DNA from 2 places in the Anaerobacillus sp. QJM3NY_17 genome. Region 2 is predicted to be linked to the other one. Evidence: riboswitches for the same ligand, from Rfam matches in the RefSeq annotation. Region 2 holds a riboswitch; the other holds the start of a gene.
The links. Region 2 has a riboswitch for lysine ahead of AC0VYV_RS17685 (Na+/H+ antiporter NhaC family protein). Riboswitches for the same ligand answer to the same signal wherever they lie in the genome.
Positions count from the first base shown of each region.

Region 1: another riboswitch for lysine. It lies ahead of AC0VYV_RS15640 (aspartate kinase); the one in region 2 lies ahead of AC0VYV_RS17685 (Na+/H+ antiporter NhaC family protein).

Region 1 covers NZ_CM149685.1:2,976,818-2,982,376, reverse strand. Annotated here, with positions in the region: gene uvrC (excinuclease ABC subunit UvrC) at 1-1,740, shown strand, start outside; lysine riboswitch at 1,820-2,008, shown strand; gene AC0VYV_RS15640 (aspartate kinase) at 2,253-3,488, shown strand; gene AC0VYV_RS15635 (YslB family protein) at 3,519-3,962, opposite strand; gene AC0VYV_RS15630 (succinate dehydrogenase cytochrome b558 subunit) at 4,271-4,879, shown strand; gene sdhA (succinate dehydrogenase flavoprotein subunit) at 4,954-5,559, shown strand, end outside.
Region 2 covers NZ_CM149685.1:3,408,016-3,413,574, reverse strand. Annotated here, with positions in the region: gene AC0VYV_RS17700 (bifunctional metallophosphatase/5'-nucleotidase) at 1-541, shown strand, start outside; gene AC0VYV_RS17695 (YunC family protein) at 635-928, shown strand; gene yunB (sporulation protein YunB) at 1,066-1,836, shown strand; lysine riboswitch at 1,994-2,174, shown strand; gene AC0VYV_RS17685 (Na+/H+ antiporter NhaC family protein) at 2,325-3,902, shown strand; gene AC0VYV_RS17680 (sodium-dependent transporter) at 4,136-5,559, shown strand, end outside.

The DNA.
Region 1 (5,559 bases), 430 kb from region 2:
CAGCCCGGGTGTTATTTAATGAAAGATCGCCAGGGAACGATTATTTATGTTGGGAAGGCAAAGGTGCTAAAAAATAGAGTCAGATCTTATTTTAGTGGATCACACGATGGAAAAACGCAGCGGCTTGTAAGTGAAATACGTGATTTTGAGTATATCGTAACCTCCACAAATCTTGAAGCTCTTATTCTTGAACTTAATTTAATCAAAAAACATGATCCGAAATATAATGTGATGCTTAAAGATGATAAAAGCTATCCTTATATAAAAATAACGGCAGAAGAACAGCCCCGCTTAATTACGACACGTAAAATAAAAAAAGATAAAGGTAAGTATTTTGGTCCATATCCGAATGCTTATGCAGCTAGTGCAACAAAGAAGCTTTTGGACCGACTATATCCTTTACGTAAATGTCGTAAAATGCCTGATCGCGTCTGTCTTTATTATCATATAGGCCAGTGTTTGGCTCCATGTGTCAACGACGTCTCTAAAGAGCAAAATAAAGAGATGATTGACGGGATTACGCGTTTTCTAAACGGAGGTCACCAGGAAGTTAAAGAAGACATAGAAAGAAAGATGACCACAGCATCTGAGAATATGGATTTCGAGCGAGCAAAAGAGTTTCGTGATTTAATGTTTCATATTGATAAAGTTATGGAAGTGCAAAAGATCCAATCTAACGATGGTATTGATCGGGATATTTTTGGATATAGTTTCGACAAAGGATGGATGTGTGTTCAAGTTTTCTTTGTACGACAAGGGAAGTTAATTGAGAGAGATGTTTCACTTTTCCCTTTCTATAATGATGCTGAAGAAGATTTCTTAACTTATATCGGTCAGTTCTATCTTCAACAAAATCATCCTAAGCCAAAAGAAGTATTGCTTCCTCAGCAGGTTAATGCTCAAATGGTAGAAGAACTTCTACAAATTCCAGTTCACCAGCCAAAAAGAGGCAAGAAAAAAGAGCTTGTCGAGCTTACAATGAAAAATGCGACCATTGCCATTAATGAGAAATTTTCATTAATTGAACGCGACGAGAAAAGAACGATTGATGCTGTTGAAAACTTGGGAGAAAAGCTTAATATAGAAGCTCCGCTCAGAATTGAAGCTTTTGATAACTCGAACATTCAGGGCACGAACCCTGTATCCGCTATGGTTGTTTTTCTTGATGGAAAGCCAAAGAAAAATGAGTATCGCAAGTACAAAATCAAAACAGTGGAAGGACCAAACGATGTAGGTTCTATGAAAGAGGTTGTGAGAAGAAGATATTCAAGAATGCTTAAGGAAAATGGTCCGCTTCCTGACTTAATTATTATTGACGGCGGAATAGCTCAAATACAGGCGTCACAGGATGTGCTCGAGAATGAGCTTGGTCTGGACATACCGGTTTGCTCGCTGACGAAAGATGAGAAACATAAAACCTCTCATCTTCTTATTGGTGATCCTCCTGAAGCTGTTTATCTACCAAGAAATAGTCAGGAATTCTACCTGTTGCAAAGGATTCAAGATGAAGTACACCGATTTGCGATTACGTTTCATCGACAGCTTCGAGGAAAATCGATGCTTAAGTCAAGTCTTGATGATATTCCCGGTATCGGAGAGAAGAGAAAAAAGAAGCTGCTAAATCATTTTGGATCGATCAAAAAGATGAAAGAAGCAAGCGTTGAAGACTTACACAACGCAGGACTACCAATGAATGTTGCAGAGGAAGTAGTCGCTCGATTTGAAAGTCAATCAAATTAATTTGTAAGAACATGTTGCGGCATTCACGTAAGTTCGTTATAATGAGTGAAATTTAATAGTTCCACACTTCGAAAGTTGAAGTGATGGTAGAGGCGCAAAAACCAATAGTAAGCTTACTGAAGAGTGTTAAGACTCAGTGATAGGAGCTGAAAGGGGGATTTGCCGAAGTGGAAAGACGCTTATCCGTCTGAAGCTGGATCTGTATTGAATAAGTGCAGAGCTGTCATCCAATACCTACCCGGGAATTGGATGGAGAACTATCTCACAAAGGGACGTTTTCTTGGATTTGTTATGAAAACAACAGTGAGGTTTTTCTCATTGTTGTTTTTTTATACTTTAATAAACGCTTTACAAGTTTAAAGTATAAAAAATGAAGGCTATCGCTATTTCAATCTGGTGAGTGGCCGAGTTTTTTAATATCCATTTCGACTCTTAGTTAGTGAGTGTTTGTAACGTGCGATGATTACGCACTATGAGGGATAACGAGCTGCATGAAAGAAAGGATGGAGAGAGTGGGACTACGCGTATTGAAATTCGGAGGTACGTCTGTTGGAGATGTAGAGAAAATCAAAAATGTTTCCAAAAGGCTTATGGAAGCTGTAAATAATGGAGATGAGGTTGTTGCGGTTGTTTCAGCGATGGGCAAAACAACGGATGAGCTTTTAGGATTATCAAAAGGGATAACAGCTACACCGTCTGCAAGAGAGCTTGATATGCTTCTAACGACTGGAGAACAAGTAACAACAGCGCTTCTTTCGATGGCATTAAATGAAGAAGGGTACGATGCTATTTCATTAACTGGCTGGCAAGCAGGAATTAAAACAGAGTCGCTTCACGGCAATGCCAGAATCCTCGATATTGATGCATCACGTATGAATCAACACCTTGCTGAAGGGAAAATTGTGATAGTAGCAGGATTCCAGGGGCTAACTGATACGTCTGACATCGCGACGCTAGGGCGTGGTGGTTCCGATACAACAGCTGTGGCGATTGCAGCAGCTCTTAAAGCGGATCGTTGTGAGATATATACAGATGTGGATGGCGTGTATACGACAGATCCTCGATATGTGAAAGGTGCAAGAAAGCTTTCTACGATTTCTTATGATGAAATGCTTGAACTTGCTAACCTTGGGGCTGGTGTCTTACATCCTAGAGCGGTTGAGTTTGCAAAAAACTATAACATCTTGCTTGAGGTCCGCTCGAGCTTTACGAATGAACCTGGAACGCTAATTGAGGAGGTCGTATCAATGGAACAAAATTTGGTGGTTAGAGGTCTGGCTTTTGAAAGTAATGTAACAAAAATAACAATTTCAGGTTTGCCGAATGAGATTACAACACTTCCTTCCTTGTTCTCATCTCTTGCGGCAAATGGTATTAATGTAGATGTGATCATTCAAAGTACAGGAGAGAAAAATACAACGAGTATCTCATTCTCAATTGAAACAGCCTCTCTTGAATTAACTCTTGATGTGCTCCGTCGCATTAAAGTGAAACTTCCCTACGAACATATTTATCACGAATCAGAACTTGCTAAGGTATCCATAGTAGGATCAGGTATGATTTCTAACCCTGGTGTTGCGGCACAAATGTTTGAAGTACTTGCTGAACACGGGGTAGAAATGAAGATGGTGAGTACATCAGAAATCAAAGTGTCAACGATCGTTCCAGAAGATAAAATGATTTATGCTATTGAGTCGCTACACGATAAATTTCAACTAGATGAAAGAACCCCTGTTAAACAAATGTAATCAAAAAGGAGACCACATGTGGTCTCCTTTCTATTCAATCTGATCTTTTGGGTCCCATTTTACTGTGAATTGAATTTCATTCTTTTTATCAGTTTCATAGGCTTCAGCGATGCAACGAAGCATATTTTGATATTGTTCAGCAAGAAAACCTGCTTCTAGTTGATAACAAGCATTTCGACTAGTATTTCTTCGCTCAGTGATAAGAGCTGACTGAAGATCAAACGTTACTTCATTCTTTTTTTCTTGTGCAATTGATAATTTACCCCATCCAGCACGCTGAAAAAAATCCTCGATCTCTTCTCGAGTGGAGAGCGGGAATTGCCTAGCCATTTCTTTTCCAGTCCAATATAAAACAGCCGGCTGTTCACTACCAAGAAGTTCAGGAATAAGAACTTCTCTATAAAATTCATATCCAAAAGCAGTTGTTTCTATTTCATGACTATAATCAATCGAGTTTGTGCGCTTCTTAAACATAAATTCCTCCCAGCTTTTCTACAAAATAATTATAACGTTTTATCGACAAATCCTCCATAGCACCATAGATAGAATTTATATATATAGAAAGCGTATTCAATTGAGATATACGCAGGTGTTGCAAGGGAATTTTGAAAAATCTAAATGTACACGTTTTCTTGACGGTCCTAAATGATGGGAGTACAATGGGTATGTCACAATATAATCGACAGAAAGCGATGATTTCTGTGCATGCAAAGACTTCTTTATTAGAAAAAAATGCACTGGCAGATGGTAGCTTAACAACTTAAAAGGGGGACACACAAAACATGGCCGCAAGTCGAGACTTTGTAAGCCGAAAATTGCATTCGCTTCTAGGAGTAATTCCGCTCGGACTTTATGTTACTCAGCATCTCACTGTTAACTATTTTGCAACAAGAGGGCCCGAGGCGTTTAATGACGCAGCTCATTTTATGGAGAGCCTTCCTTACAGGTATTTGCTTGAAATTTTCGTCATTTTCTTACCGCTCTTATTCCATGCGATTTACGGTGTTTATATCGCATTTCAATCCAAAAACAACGTAAGTCGATATGGCTATTTACGTAACTGGATGTTTTATTTGCAGCGGATTTCTGGCGTTATCGTATTAATATTTGTAACTTGGCACGTCTGGCAAACGAGAATACAAGCTGCGATGGGAGCAGAAGTAAACTTCCAAATGATGGCTGATATCTTGTCTAATCCAGGAATGATGATCTTTTACATCGTTGGTGTACTTGGTACTGTCTTCCACTTCGCAAATGGCTTATGGTCTTTCTTTGTAAGCTGGGGCTTCACAGTAACACCAAAATCACAGCGTACGATGACATACGTAACAATGGTCATTTTCGTTGCACTTTCAGTTGTTGGCATGCGCGCATTATTTGCATTCGTTTAAGAAAGTGAACTGTCTTCACCACGTCTGATACATAACTTTCAGACAGAGCCAGCATTTAAGGGGGAACTGTTCTTATGAGTAAAGGTAAATTAGTGATAGTTGGAGGCGGCCTTGCAGGTTTGATGGCTACCATCAAAGCTGCGGAAGCTGGAATGCAAGTAGATCTTCTTTCCATCGTTCCGGTAAAACGTTCTCACTCTGTATGTGCGCAGGGGGGAATTAACGGGGCTGTTAATACAAAAGGAGAAGGAGATTCTCCTTGGGAGCACTTTGATGATACAGTTTATGGAGGAGATTTCCTTGCAAATCAACCTCCAGTAAAAGCAATGTGTGATGCAGCGCCTGGTATCATTCACTTAATGGATCGTATGGGCGTAATGTTTAACAGAACACCAGAAGGTCTACTAGATTTTAGACGCTTTGGTGGAACACAACATCATCGCACTGCTTTTGCCGGTGCAACAACCGGGCAACAGCTTCTATATGCGCTTGATGAGCAAGTTCGTCGCCATGAAGTAGCAGGCCTCGTTACAAAATATGAAGGATGGGAATTTCTCTCCGCTATTTTAGATGATGAAGGTGTATGCCGAGGAGTTGTTGGTGAAAACTTAACAACTTCTGAAATAAGAAGTTTTGAAGCAGATGCGGTTATTATGGCGACTGGTGGACCTGGTATTATC
Region 2 (5,559 bases):
TGAACAGCCTCTTGAATCTGAATGGTTTCAACGCTCGGTTCTAGCTGATGAGTTAGCTGCCGCTCTTAGAGAGTGGTGTGGAGCGGATATTGGCATGATTAACGCTGGTATGTTGCTTGATGGGTTACCAGAAGGAAATGTATCAAGAGAAGACCTTCATCGCATTTGCCCTCATCCTGTTAATCCTTGCAAAGTGGTGCTAAAAGGAAGCGAGTTACGAGAAATCATTTCTTATTCTATGTCAGATGAAATAGTGAATTTAAGTTTTAAAGGTCTCGGTTTCCGAGGAGAGGTAATGGGGATCATGGCATTCGATGGGCTTGAGGTTACCTCTGTCAAAATGGACGACGGCCTCTATCATGTAACAGATGTTTTTCACAACGGAAATAAGCTTGTTTCTGATGAAGAATATGCCGTTGCCACGGCTGATATGTTCACATTTGGGAAATTCTATCCTCAAATGAAGCATGCTAAAAAGAAATACTTTTTACCTGAAATGCTTCGAGATCTCCTTGCATGGCGTTTAGAAAATAGACATTAAAACTTTCAGTGTTTGATTGTCAAACATGCTCTTTGTCTCATATAGATATAGTGATATTCATTCAGGTCAGGAGGCGGGAATGACGTGATCACTATGTCACCAATCATGATTGACGGTCATCCTTTTACAGCGGTCAGTATGCAGCTTCCGAAAACGAATTTTCTAGCGGTCATGAATGACAATGGGTATATCATGTGCGGCGCACTCGATGTAGCCTTACTTAATGAAAAGTTAAGTGACCGAAAGATTATCGCAGGAAGAGCTGTTGGTGTACGGTCTATTGAACAACTGCTTGATGCACCGCTCGAATCTGTTACGCTTGAAGCAGAAGCGCGAGGCATTACGATTGGAACTAAGGGTAGAGACGCGATGCTTAAGATGATGTGAAGAAAGCCGTAGCACTTGCTACGGCTTTCTTTTCGATTATGAAACATTTAATAGCTTGATTTTGGCTCTTTCTAGGAAATTGTCCATACTTCTCTTCTCCATGGCATATACATGAAGAAGAGAAGGGAGGGTTCATGTTGTTTCGAACTCGTAGAAAATTCTTTAGAAAGGGGCCGCTTCCCTTTCGATATGTTTTTGTCATCTCCTTTATTATTTTTATCTTTACTACTGTTCAAGGATTATGGATTGTTAATAAAGGAATTGAACCAAGCTTAATCAGTATTGCTGAAACAAAAACACGTCAAGTTGCTGCGCAAGCAATAAATGATGCCATTTCAAAGAAGATCGCAGACGGTATTGACGTTGAGAATTTAATTATCGTTCATGGTAATGATTCCGAAAAAGTACCAAGTTATAGCTTTAACTCGCAAGTTTATAATCGATTGATCTCAGAGGCCACAGAACGAGTTCAAACTTACTTAGATTATGTTGAAGCTGGTGATTTAGATAAGCTGGAAACCTTTAAGAATGATATAGATATCGATTACGAAGGTACCGAAAATCAACAAGGAATCGTATACTCCATACCTTTAGGGATGGCTACAAATAATGTTCTTCTTTCAAATTTTGGGCCGAGGATTCCAGTACGGTTTGAAATGATTGGAGATGTGGTCTCTAATATTGATACAAAGGTGAAAGAAACGGGAATTAACAACACGTATCTTGAAGTGTATATCAATATTAAAGTTGAGATGAACGTAATTATTCCTTTCTCTACAAAGAATACTGAAGTTTCGAACTCTGTAAAAATTGGAGATTTATTTATTCAGGGAGACGTTCCTTATTATTATAATGGTGATAATGGAAATGGTGGAAATCCATCGATCGTTTTGCCGAAGCCAGATTAAGACAAGGAGGCCATTAACCAGCTTCAATGTTCAATGTCGATAGCTAAAAAAATGGTTCCCTTCTAATAGAAATATCTCTGGAATAATCTACAATTGCACAAACAACGAAAGTAAGGTATACTTTAAAACTGAACTTAATATTGTTCCTTATCTTATACGATGAGGTAGAGGAGCAGATCCTCATGAGTACGTGTTGGGAGAATGACACCAATGATCAGCATCGAAAGGGAGATCTGCCGAAGCATAAATAACGGTCACATTATTTGTGTTGGGGCGACATTGAAGAAGTGTCGAACTGTCATTATGAGTCTAACTTGTAATGGAGAACTACTGATCGGGGTGGACACTTAACATTGACTCGGTGAAGCGAGCAATGATAGGACCAATCCTATCATTGCTCGCTTTTTTGCGTTCAAACACGACGAGAAGGCTGAGGGATAGGCGTCCATTCCGGTTATGATGACCAATCATTTATTAGGAGGATATTCATGGAGAATTCAGTTCTATCCATTATTCCACCACTCGTAGCTTTGCTAATGGTAGTGGTGACTAGAAAAGTGCTTCCTTCTTTAGGAGTAGGCATTATTCTTGGTGCGCTAATGATCAACAATTGGAGTGTACCAAATTCATTAGAAGAAATTTATACAATCGTAAAAGGGATCTTCATTGATTCCGAGAGCGGTGGTTTAAATACTTGGAACATGTACATTATTTTCTTCCTGCTTTTATTAGGGATGATGACGGCCTTTATTTCGATATCAGGTGGAAGTCGCGCATTTGGCGAGTGGGCCATGAAACGCGTGAAAACAAGAGTAGGCGCACAGATTGTCACAGCGGTATTTGGTATTATTATTTTTATTGATGATTACTTTAATTCGCTCGCAGTTGGGAACGTAAGTAGACCGATTACGGACAGGCACAATGTTTCAAGGGCAAAGCTTGCCTATATCATTGATTCAACTGCAGCACCAATGTGTATTATTTCACCTATTTCAAGCTGGGGCGCTTATATCATCGCGTTAATTGGTGGTGTATTAGCAACGCATAGCATTACAGGTGTTGGCGCGTTAGAAGCTTTTATCAGAATGATTCCAATGAATTTGTATGCTCTCTTTGCACTTGCGATGGTGTTCTTTGTTAGTTATTTTGACATTAATCTTAAGGCAATGAGAGTACATGAAGACCGTGCACAGAAAACAGGAGAAGTGCTTGATCCGAATCAAGGTGCCGTACCTGGTCAAACATCAGGACTACCTGAAAGTGAGAAGGGGAAAGTAGCTGATCTTGCATGGCCTATTATTATGCTAATTGCTGGTACTGTGACGTTTATGGTCATCACAGGAATTCAGGCTGTTAGCGGAACGGATACAGCCGTGACAGCTTTGTCTGTCTTTGAAAATACAGACGTTGCTGCTTCTCTCCTTTATGGTGGAATCATTGGACTTATAACTTCTCTCCTCTTCTTCTTTCCAAAACGAATGGGTGGAGCGGTTCTTGGAAAAGGAATTTGGGAAGGCATTAAATCAATGCTTCCAGCCGTATACATTCTTTTCTTTGCATGGACATTGATTGAAATTATCGGCTCACTAGGGACTGGTAAGTATCTTGCAGGACTTGTTAATGACCACATTGTGATTGGCTTCTTACCAGCTATTTTGTTCCTACTTGCAGGTGTTATGGCGTTTGCAACGGGAACTTCGTGGGGAACATTTGGCATTATGCTTCCGATCGCAGGAGAGATTGCTGCTGCTACGGATCCTACCTACATGCTTCCTGTACTTGCCGCTGTTCTTGCAGGAGCTGTATTTGGAGATCACTGCTCACCAATTTCGGATACAACAATTCTTTCTTCAACAGGCGCGGGTAGTCACCATATCGATCATGTGATGACACAGTTGCCTTATGCATTGCTCGTTGCAGGTATTTCGTTACTAGGATATCTGGTTCTTGGCTTTACTGGTAGTTCCATTCTTGGTCTTGTGGCAACAGCGATTCTATTCGGATTATTAATTTTCATGCTAAAAGGAAAATATGCCAACAGACCAGTTGAAATGGCAAATCATTAATCAAACAGGAGGATATTCCTCCTGTTTTTTTATGTATTTTCACAAAAATAGAGAGATTTATATAGAAAATTGAACGATTCATACGAAAAATGTAAAAAGATTGTTTTGACAAGGACATACGTACTAGATATACTATAAACAAAATAATCTGAATTTACTTAAAAGTCTTAACCTTTTTCTGGAAGGGGGCTTATGGTGAAAAAGGTTAACATTTGTCTAAGGGGGTAATTTATTTGGAAAATCGTGCGCAATGGGGGACAAGGGCTGGTTTTATATTAGCCGCAGTTGGTTCAGCAATAGGTCTAGGGAACATTTGGAGATTTCCGGCCGTAGCCTATGACAACGGTGGTGGAGCATTTTTTATTCCTTATTTATTTGCATTATTAACAGCCGGAATCCCAATTCTTATTCTTGAATTTACATTGGGTCATAAATTCCGTGGATCCGCACCACTTTCGTTCTTTCGAATGAATAAGAAGATGGAATGGCTTGGGTGGTGGGGCGTTATCGTTGCATTCGTCATCTCCACATACTACGCGGTAATTATTGCGTGGGCCATCTCTTATAGCTATTTTGCATTTAATCAAAGTTGGGGTTCTGATACAGAAGCATTCCTCTTCAATGATTATCTGAAATTAACGGTTGATCCTGGACAAACAGGTAGTATCGTACCAGGCGTATTTCTCCCATTAATTGCAGTATGGATCATTACACTTGGCGTACTTCTTGCAGGTGTTAAAAAGGGAATTGAGCGTGCTAATAAAATTTTCATTCCTACATTAATTGTTCTTTTCTTAATCATTGTGATTCGAGCAGTGACACTGCCTGGTGCTGCTGAAGGTCTAAATGCATTCTTTACACCGAATTTTGACAGCATTACTTCAGGAAGTGTTTGGGTTGCTGCATACGGACAAATTTTCTTCAGTTTATCCATTGCTTTTGCTATTATGATTACTTATTCTAGTTACTTACCTAAGAAATCAGATATTACGAATAACGCGTTTATTACTGGTTTTGGTAACTCGGCGTTTGAACTTCTAGCAGGTATTGGGGTATTCTCAGCGCTTGGATTTATGGCTCAGCAGCAGGGGCTTAGCGTTGGCGAAGTAGTGAGCGGTGGCGTAGGACTAGCCTTCGTTGTCTTCCCTCAAATTATCAATGAGTTCCCAGCTTTGAACGGGTTGTTCGGATTCTTATTCTTTGCTTCACTTGTACTTGCAGGTTTGTCTTCGCTCATTTCCATTTCAGAAACATATGTTGCAGGTGTTTCTGAGAAGTTCGGAATTTCTCGTACGAAAGCTGTTCTAATTGGTGGAGGGATTTCCTCTATTATCTCGATTCTGTTTGCAACGCAAGGCGGATTGTTCTTCCTTGACGCAGCTGATTACTTTATTAACCAGTTCGGAATTGCCTTTGTAGGACTAGTGGAGGTGGTTGTTGTAGCATGGGTACTTCGTGAGCTTAATACGCTTGAGTCACATGCAAACGGCATTTCAGACATTTCACTGAAGTACTGGTGGAAAGCTTGTCTTGGAGTCATTACTCCTCTCGTACTTGGTTATATGATGTTCGATCTCTTTAAGACAAATCTTCTTCGTCAGTTTGATACACCGACTGGGAACTATGAAGGCTACTCAAACGGCTTTATTCTTTATAG